2 regions of the Gordonia sp. KTR9 genome follow, and region 1 is predicted to be linked to the other one. Evidence: riboswitches for the same ligand, from Rfam matches in the RefSeq annotation. Region 1 holds a riboswitch; the other holds the start of a gene.
What was found. A riboswitch is a leader RNA that binds a small molecule or an ion and turns the genes downstream of it on or off. The one in region 1 is predicted to bind cyclic di-AMP.
Positions count from the first base shown of each region.

Region 1 (4,581 bases):
CACGACCCAGCGCCTCGGCATCGGCGACGAGGCGCCACTCGTCGCCGTGGCGGGCGACCACGAACTGGGTGCCGACGACCACCTCGGCCTCGGCGATACCCGGAACGGTCTCGCCGCCGAGCGCGTAGCGCAGCTCCACCGGTGCCACCCACGAGTCGGAACTCCCCCCGGCGTCGAGGAGTTCTTGGAGCTCGCCGGGGACGAGGACCTCCGCCTCCTCGGTGGGCGCGAGCTGATACCGGAACCCTGCGAACCGCAGAGTGCCGGAACGATCGTTGCGCGGCGTGAACCGGCGGGGCGCGAACGTGCTGGTCGCGGTGAGGAATCTGTTCTTGAACGCGGGGGTGGCGGCGGTGTCGAACAGGGTCCCGATCGCCCGTATGTCGCCGGAACGCACGGTCTCGGTGAGCGAGTCGAGCAGCCTGGTCACCCCCGCGGCACGATCACGCTCGTAGACGTTGACCTCGGAACTCGGCGTCGACTCCGCTCCTGCCGATGGGCTCGCTCCCCCCAGCGGATCACCCGTGCCGCATCCGGTGAACGTGCCGACGACGACCAGCGCGACGACCGCCGACGACAGGCCGGCACGCCGACGCCGCGAGATCACCGTGGACTAGAACCGGCGAGCGGAGTTGTACGGGCCTGCCTCGTCGATCGGCACGACCTTGACCGGGACGCCGAAGGTCGAGGCATGGATGACATATCCGTCGCCGACGTACATGCCGACGTGATGCGCGTCCGGGTAGTAGATGATCAGGTCGCCGGGCTTCAGATCGTTGCGGTCGACGGCGGTCCCGCCACCCATCTGCGCCTCGCTCGACCGCGGGATGGTCTTGCCCGCCTGCTTGAATGCCCAGACCATCAGGCCGGAACAGTCGAATGAGTTCGGTCCGGTGGCGCCCCACACGTACGGATCACCGATCCGGGTCAGCGCGGCCTGTACCGCGATGAGTCCGGCCGCGGTACCCCTGGGCACCAGACGCGGATCGAAGTCGAAGGTCGGTCCGCGCAGCGCGGCGAGCTGCTTTCCGGTCATGGACTTGTAGATCGCCCGGATCTGGATCGCCTGGAGCTGCAGGTCGGCCTGTTTCGTCTGCAGATCACCGCGGACCCGCTCGGCGCGGGAGACCGCCTCGGAGGCCGCCACTGCCGTCTGCTCGGCGTCTTTCTTCGCGATCTCCGTGCGTGCGCGAACCTTCTTGATGGCGGTGAGATCCGCCGACGCCTGACGCGAGATCATGTCCAGGCCCGACATCTGGTCGAGCAGTGCCTGGGGCGAGTCGCTGATCATCACCGCGTAGAGGCCACTCACGCGAGCGCCCTGGTAGCTGGCGCGCACGATGGCGTCGACGCGGTTCTGGTGCACCGCCAGCTGGGCGCGGCTCCTGTCGAGCGTCTGCTGTGCCTCGGCCGCCGCCCTCTTGGCCGTGGCCACGATGCCGCGCTGCTTGTCGTACTCGATCTTCGCGTTGTGCATCGCCTCGGTGGTCTTCTCCGCGTCGATGCCGAGCTGCTTGTAGCGGTCGAGCAGCTGATCGGCCGAGCGCGCGGGCACCGCACGGGCGTCCCCGACACCACCGGAGACCGTCGGTATGAGCACGGCGAGCGCCGACAGGACGCAGACCGCGAACATCAGCGGACGCGAACGCATGGGTGGCCGCATGACGCGAGCCCGCCCCTCCCCGATCAGCACGGTCCTACTCACTCCCTCGTGTGTGCTCGTCGATCCTGAGCAACCCGGGCCTCCCGTCACCCGTGCCCCACGTCCCGTCGACCACCCTAGGGCGCCGACAGGCCCCCTGGACTGGTTCGGGCGGATCGCAATCCACGCGATCCGCCCGTCCCGAGACCCTCGTGCTCAGTCTGTCCGTGTTCGGTTGTCGTCAGTAACGACGGATTCCCGTCAGGGTCCACTCCTTGACGGCGTCGCGCTTGACCGGCGTGCCGTAGTTGGACGAGTGGACGAACTGGCCGTTGCCGACATAGATGCCGGCGTGGCCGCCACCGTTGAAGATCATGACGTCGCCCGGCTTGGCTTCGGAGTAGGACACCGCACGTCCGCCGCCGAGCTGGCCGTAGCTGTCGCGCGGAATGTTCTTGCCGGCCTGCTTGTAGGACCAGTAGACGAGACCCGAGCAGTCGAATGCGTTGGGGCCGGCGGAACCGTAGGAGTACGGCGAGCCGATCTTGCTCTCAGCGGCCTTGACGGCCTTCTCACCCGCGGTCAGCTGCGGCTGGCCCAGGGGCGCGCCGCCCTGCGGACGGAACTGCTGGGGAATCTGGTCAGGGGCGATGCCCGGCACGGTGAACTGTCCAAGGTTGGGGATCTCGACCGTGGCCGCGGGCGACTTCTTCACGGGCGTCGCCGGGGGTGCGGGCTTGGCGTCCGGGGCCTTCGCACCGGGCAGGGCCGGGATCTCGAAAGTCCCCAGCGGGGTGTGGACCGGGGCGGCGAGAGCAGGGCCGGCGGCTGCGGCGAGCGAACCGAGCGTGATCGATCCGGCGATCACCGCCTTCTTGGCGACCGTGCTGCCACGATTGGGCTGTTCCAAACGATGTTTGGCCACGAAGCGAGTTCTCCTTCAGATCTTCCTCTACCGCCGACCGAGTTAGCTGTCGGGTTCGGGCCGGAAGAGTGGCCCTACGCGTGTTTCGCGCATGAGGTATCCACTGGACACTCATGCGTGGCAACGCGATTCACCCCGATTCGGAACGGATTCGCTGAGACGCATCCGTGGTGATGCGCTCCGACGAGCCCGCCCGAAGGTTGTGGTTCCCCGGTTCGCCGCAAGGGCGATTGAGCGGTGACTACTGCGGACCACTTCTGTTGAAGCGGGACGCTCCGCAAAGGTCTCAGAAAGGTTACGAAATCGGATGCGCTCTGTCCACTAAGCGACAGACAGCCAAACCTCGGCCGCTTTTCAACCGGCCCTGAGGACCGTCACAGAGGCGCGTCGATCTGGTGCCTGAACTGCGGTTTTCGCCGATCTTGCAGATCGTGCAGCGCCACTCGTCACCATTGCAGCAGCCTGCAGAACGTCGATCGCGAGGTCGATCTCGGCGTCCGCCTCGACCGTCGCCGCCGTTACCGAAACTCCACCTTCGTCGGGCATATCGTCCCAGCTCGGACCGCCAAACAGCACCGTCATCATGCACCCGTCGCAAGCGACGGGACGGGCGGGGCATCGTGCACAGTCGACGTACATGGTGTGATCTCCATCTCATCTGGTGAGGCGGGGCCGTGTCGGCCCTCGTAGGGGTCGTGGTCACCGTGAGAGCACCGCATTTCTCACGTCCAGGTGGAGACTAGGAGCACCCACCGACAAATCCCGTCGAACAGTCGTCGACCCAGCAGTCACACCAGCCACAGGCCGAGTTCGCGGTGTGCCGTCATCGCGATGTCGGTGGATCGAACTAATGTTCGCCGGGTGACGCAGACCAGCGTGGCCGGCTCCTCCGCGGGGCAGCTCACCTTCGCCGACCTGGAGGCCGCCGATCAGGGGGACACCGGCGAGTCGTCGAACGAGTTCAGCGACCGCTCACTCTTCGACACGACCCTCGTCGTCGTAGACCTCGAGACCACCGGCTCCGATCCGGCCCGTGACCGGATCACGGAGATCGGCGCGGTGAAGATCCGTGGCGGCGAGATCATCGGCGAGTTCGCGACCCTGGTCGACCCCGGTCGACCCATCCCGCCCCAGATCGTCACCCTCACCGGCATCACCACCGCGATGCTGACCGACGCACCGCGGATCGAGTCGGTACTGCCCTCGTTCTTCGAGTTCGCCCGCGGCTCGATCCTGGTGGCCCACAATGCCCGGTTCGACATGGGCTTCCTGCGCCAGAACGCGATCCGGCTCCAGCTCCCGTGGACGTTCAGCCTGAGTCTGTGCACGGTGACCATGGCCCGGCGCATCCTCACGCGCGACGAGGCGCCCACAGTCAAGCTCAGCGCCCTCGCCGACCTGTTCGACGTCTCCGTGCGCCCCACGCACCGGGCACTCGACGATGCCCGCGCCACGGTGGAGGTCTTCCACCGGCTCCTCGAGCGCGTCGGCAACCAGGGCATCGCCACCGTCGGCGACCTGACGTCCTATCTGCCGCGGACCGACCCGCGACTCCGGGCCAAACGCGGTCTCGCCGACCGCATCCCCTCGCGTCCCGGCGTCTACCTCTTCCGCGGCCCGTCCGACGAGGTCCTCTATGTCGGTACCGCGGTGGACCTACGCCGTCGGGTCCGGTCGTATTTCACCGGTGGCGACCCCCGCCGCCGCATCGCCGAGATGGTGCTCCTCGCGCAGCGGGTCGACATCGTGGAATGCTCCCACCCGCTCGAGGCTGCGGTACGCGAACTGCGGCTGCTCGGCGCACACGCGCCGGCGTACAACCGGCGGTCGACACAGCCGCACAAGGGATGGTGGGTCACCCTGACCGAGGAGCGGTTCCCTCGTCTGAAAGTCAGCCGCACACCCACCGACGAGTCGATCGGCCCGGTCGGGAATCGCACCGGTGCGGCGACCGTCGCCGATGTGATCTCGACGGCCGCCGGTCTCCGCACGTGTACGAAGCGGCTCGGCGCCA
Region 1 is NC_018581.1:3,509,670-3,514,250, forward strand. It holds gene KTR9_RS16480 (hypothetical protein) at 1-607, opposite strand, end outside; gene KTR9_RS16485 (NlpC/P60 family protein) at 614-1,651, opposite strand; gene KTR9_RS16490 (C40 family peptidase) at 1,884-2,567, opposite strand; cyclic di-AMP (ydaO/yuaA leader) riboswitch at 2,584-2,814, opposite strand; gene KTR9_RS26990 (hypothetical protein) at 2,922-3,152, opposite strand; gene KTR9_RS16495 (DEDD exonuclease domain-containing protein) at 3,399-4,581, shown strand, end outside.

Region 2 (4,581 bases), 2.2 Mb from region 1:
ATCATCCACCCCCGGCGAAGCGGGTGCCGGCACCGGCCGAGTCGTGAAGTCCGGTGGCCGCAAGAAGCACTACGTCGACAACGGCTGGCCGCAGGACGACAACGGTGACGCCGCCGAGCACGCCGTCTCCGAACTCGCGACCCACATCTCCGGTGCGCTGTCGCCGTTCGGCGACACCGAGTTCCCGCTTCCGGTCGACGAGCTGCCGTTCGTGCAGTCGAAGACCGTCGTCAACCGCTGACGTCGATGCCCACCGGAGGCGACGGCGGCTCCCGGCTGAGCCACCTCGACGCCTCCGGATCGGCCCGCATGGTCGACGTCGGGGCCAAGCCGTCGACGAAGCGTCGCGCTGTCGCCGCCGGCACGTTCCACACCACCGCCGAGGTGATCGGCCTCCTCAGTGAGTCGAGGCTGCCCAAGGGGGATGTGCTCGCCACGGCGCGCATCGCCGGGATCATGGCGGCCAAGCGGACCGACGAGCTGATTCCGCTGTGCCACCAGTTGGCGTTGTCGTCGGTGGAGGTCGACTTCGCGATCGGTGCCGAGACGATCGAGGTGACCGCGACCGTGGCCACCTCCGGTCAGACGGGCGTCGAGATGGAAGCGCTGACCGCGGTCGCCGTCGCCGGCCTGACACTGCACGACATGGTCAAGGCCGTGGACCGACGCGCGCAGATGGACGGTATCCGCCTCCTCGCCAAGACCGGAGGCAAGTCGGGCGACTGGTACCGCGACCCGGCTGACCCGGCCGATGACTGATCCGGGAACACCACGCGTCGCGCGTGTCGTCGTCGCGTCGAACCGCGCCAGCAGCGGTGTCTACGCCGACCGGTCCGGCCCGATCATCGAGGCATGGCTCGCAGAGCAGGGCTTCCGGGTCGACGAATGCGACGTCGTGGCCGACGGCCCACCGGTCGGCGATGCCGTCCGCGCCGCGATCTACGCCGAGGTCGACCTCGTGATCACCACGGGCGGAACAGGTCTGACGCCCACCGACCGGACTCCGGAACAGACCCGGCCGCTCCTCGACGTCGAGATCCCGGGTCTGGCCGACGCGATCCGGTCGGCCGGCCTGCCCAAGGTGCCGACCGCCGTCCTCTCGCGCGGGCTCGCCGGGGTGGCCGGGAGGACGCTCGTCGTCAACCTGCCCGGTTCGACCGGCGGGGTTCGCGACGGGCTGGGCGTGCTCGCCGGCGTCGTCCACCACGCACTCGATCAGATTCGCGGAGGCGACCACCGATGACCGGAGACGCCGGCACCCGCGTGGTGCTCACCGCTGTCGTCGACGAGCCGATCACGCTGGCCGCCCACGAGGCGATGGTCGCCGCTGCCGCCGAGGGAAAGGCCGGGGCGGTGGTCGGCTTCGTGGGCGCCGTCCGTGACCACGACGGCGGGCGAAGGGTGACCGCCCTGCACTACTCCGGGCATCCCACCGCGACGAAGGTGCTGGCCGACGTCGTCGAGGAGGTCTCAGCGGTCGACGGCGTGCGTGCGGTCGCCGTCTCCCACCGGGTCGGCGACCTCGCGATCGGCGACATAGCCTTCGTGGTCGCGGTGGCCGCCGACCATCGTCGGGCGGCGTTCGAGACCTGCTCGCGTCTCGTCGACGAGGTCAAGTCCCGGCTGCCGGTCTGGAAGCACCAGTTCTTCGACGACGGCACCGACGAGTGGGTCAATTCGGCATAGACCCGCTGGTTGAGCCTGACCCCCGCTGGTCGAGCCTGGCCCCCGCTGGTCGAGCTTGACCCCCGCTGGTTGAGCCGACCCCCGCTGGTTGAGCTTGTCGAAACCATTGGAAAAGGGCCCCGCACGGATGATTCATCGTGCGGGGCCCTTCGTCTGTGTCCCGGATCAGGGGTTGGGCAGCAGGTGCTTGTTGTCGTTGAACAACTTGATCTGGTCCTGGTTCAGCGAGACACCGCTGTCCTTGGCCGCCTGCCAGAGGTTCTTGATCTCGGGGCTGACGCCGGCCTCGGTGAGGGCGTCGGTGACCTGCTTGGCGACGTCGTCGGTCGTCTTGGCCAGGTCGACGCTGCCGTTGCCGCCGGGGAGCACCGGGGCGATCTCACGCGGGGTGTCGGTCGGCGCGCTGCGCGGGGTCGAACCCGAGAGACCGGTGCCGCAGGTGGGCCAGGCGCCCTTGCCCTGCGATCCGAGCACGCGCTCGGCGACGACGATCTGCTCCTCGCGGGAGGCCTGGTCTGCGGTCGGGGCGAACTCGCCGCCGCCGTGGCCGGTCCAGGTGCTCGGCGAGAACTGCAGGCCGCCGTGGTAACCGTTGCCGGTCGCGATGGCCCAGTTGCCACCGGATTCGCACTGCGCGACCTGGTTCCACTCGGCGTCGGTGGCCGCATTGGCGGTACCGGTGCCCAGGAGGGCTGCTCCGCCGCCGAGGACTGCGCCGGTGAGGGCGACCTTTGTGATGGTCTTGGCGGCCGTGCTGGTCGTCTGCTTGCGATGACGTCCGGACATGTATGTGTTTCCTCTCTCCACGCGCCTACGAAGTCAGCTGTCGGGTTCGAGCGAGAGGTGCTCGGCCCCGGTCGTCGCGGTGGTCGCCGCGGCTTCCGGGACTTAACCCCGAGGACACCTGGTGTGGTGTCCGGTCTCAGGGGATGAGGTTGGGTCCCCCGTCCTCGTTCCTAGATTGCTTGTCGTTCCCACCGGCGGAACGAGGCTCGGCGCGGCCGGTGGGACGTTATGTCTTGGTTGCTGTGTCGTGACCTCCGAGGAGGACGCTTCGTACAGTACGTCGTTCGTTGGACTGAATCACCTGGCTGAACGCAAGCGATTTTCGGCCCGGATCCGGGTCTTCCGACCCACTTTGGGCGTCATCCCAGTTCAACGGGTTAGTGGCCGTCCCGTGCCCATCCTGTTACTCCACCGTTATGTGACAAAGGTCACAAGCCCGGTGTGGCGTCAGCCACCGGCAAACGGCGGGAGAACGTCGAGTGTCGTGCACGTGCCGAGTGCGCGCGTTCGATCGGAGAACGCGATCTCGTCGCGCAGATACGAGCAGCGTTCGAGAACTGTGGCGAGGGAGGGGTTTCCGGCGGCGAGGGTCTCTTCCAGGACGCGGAGGGTGGTCGTCGGGTCGATCTCGACGACTCTCTCCTCGGCGCCGGCCGCGGCGCGCGCGGCGGCGAAGAATCGGACTGTGAGCTGCATCGGACGCGAGCCTAGCCGCCGATCGCCGACATCGGTCGGTCCGGTTGCCGGAAGCCCGCGGCGTTCACCTCGTGACCGGCCGCCTTGGCCCACATGTTGCCGCGCCACAGGTGTGCGAGCGCGGCGTCGATCTCGTCGTCGGGGAGTGTGCGCAGAGCGGTGCGGACATCGGTTTCCGACGTCGCGAACAGACAGTTGCGCAGCGTCCCGTCCGCGGTGAGCCGGGTGCGGTCGCAGTCCCCGCAGAAGGGCTCGGTGACCGACGCGATGACCCCCACGCGTGCGGGCCCGTGAGATCCCTGGTGACCGTCGACGAGCCACGTGGCGGCCGGAGCACTCCCGCGCGGCGCGGGATCGGGCAGGAGGGTGAAGCGCTCACGCAGCGTTGCGAGGATCTCACGGGCGGTCACCATCTGCGCTCGCTGCCATGCGTGGTCGGCGTCGAGGGGCATCTGCTCGATGATCCGCAACTCGTAGCCGTGCTCGAGGCAGTACGCGAGCAGGTCCGGAACGCCCGCCAGATCCGCGCGGGCGGGCACGACGGCGTTGACCTTGACCGGGTCGAGTCCGGCGCGGCGCGCCGCCGCCAGGCCGTCGAGCACGTCCGTCAGCCGGTCTCGCCGGGTGATCTCGGCGAATCGGGCGGGGTCGATGGTGTCGAGCGAGATGTTGATGCGGTCGAGGCCGGCGTCGACCAGGCTCGCCACCCGTCGTGGCAGTCCGAGTCCGTTCGTGGTCATCGCGATCTCGGGGGCCTGGGGGAGGCCGGCGACGGCCGCGATGATGTCCTCCAGATCGCGCCGCAGCAAGGGTTCACCGCCGGTGAACCGGATGCGGTCGATACCCAGGTCGCGAACCGCGACCGTCAGCACCCGGATCAGTTCGTCCGTGGACAGCACCTGGTCGGTGGGCATCCAGTCCAGGCCCTCGGCGGGCATGCAGTACGAGCAACGCAGATTGCAGCGGTCGGTGACCGAGACCCGGAGATCCTTCGCCACCCGGCCGAACGTGTCGCGCAGCGGACCCTCGGCCGGCGCGTCGGAAGCCGCTGCGTCCCGCGGGGACACAGGCGATGGGATTCCGAGGCCGACGGTGTTCATGCTGCGCAGAGACTCATTTCCGGGTGGGATCCTTCCGTGCCTCGAGCGCACGGAACGTGCTGGCGTGGAAGACCAGGGGTTCGACGCCGGGATCGGCGCGCAGCGACTCGATCTCCAGGAGCACGACGGTGTGGTCGCCGGCCTGGATCTCGTTGTGGATCGTGCACGACAGGTGCGCGGCGGCGTCGGGCACGAAGACCGCGCCCCGATCGGTGCTCAACGGGGTGATGCCGTCGAAGCGGTGCTCCGACGATCCCGCGAGCTGCTTGCAGAGCTCGATCTGGTCGCCGGCGAACACGCTGACCCCGATCGC
Region 2 is NC_018581.1:1,279,419-1,283,999, forward strand. It holds gene KTR9_RS06540 (hypothetical protein) at 1-241, shown strand, start outside; gene moaC (cyclic pyranopterin monophosphate synthase MoaC) at 247-759, shown strand; gene KTR9_RS06550 (MogA/MoaB family molybdenum cofactor biosynthesis protein) at 752-1,243, shown strand; gene KTR9_RS06555 (molybdenum cofactor biosynthesis protein MoaE) at 1,240-1,686, shown strand; gene KTR9_RS06560 (transglycosylase family protein) at 1,852-2,472, opposite strand; cyclic di-AMP (ydaO/yuaA leader) riboswitch at 2,479-2,662, opposite strand; gene KTR9_RS06565 (MoaD/ThiS family protein) at 2,920-3,168, opposite strand; gene moaA (GTP 3',8-cyclase MoaA) at 3,180-4,268, opposite strand; gene KTR9_RS06575 (flavin reductase family protein) at 4,282-4,581, opposite strand, start outside.
Region 2: another riboswitch for cyclic di-AMP. It lies ahead of KTR9_RS06560 (transglycosylase family protein); the one in region 1 lies ahead of KTR9_RS16490 (C40 family peptidase).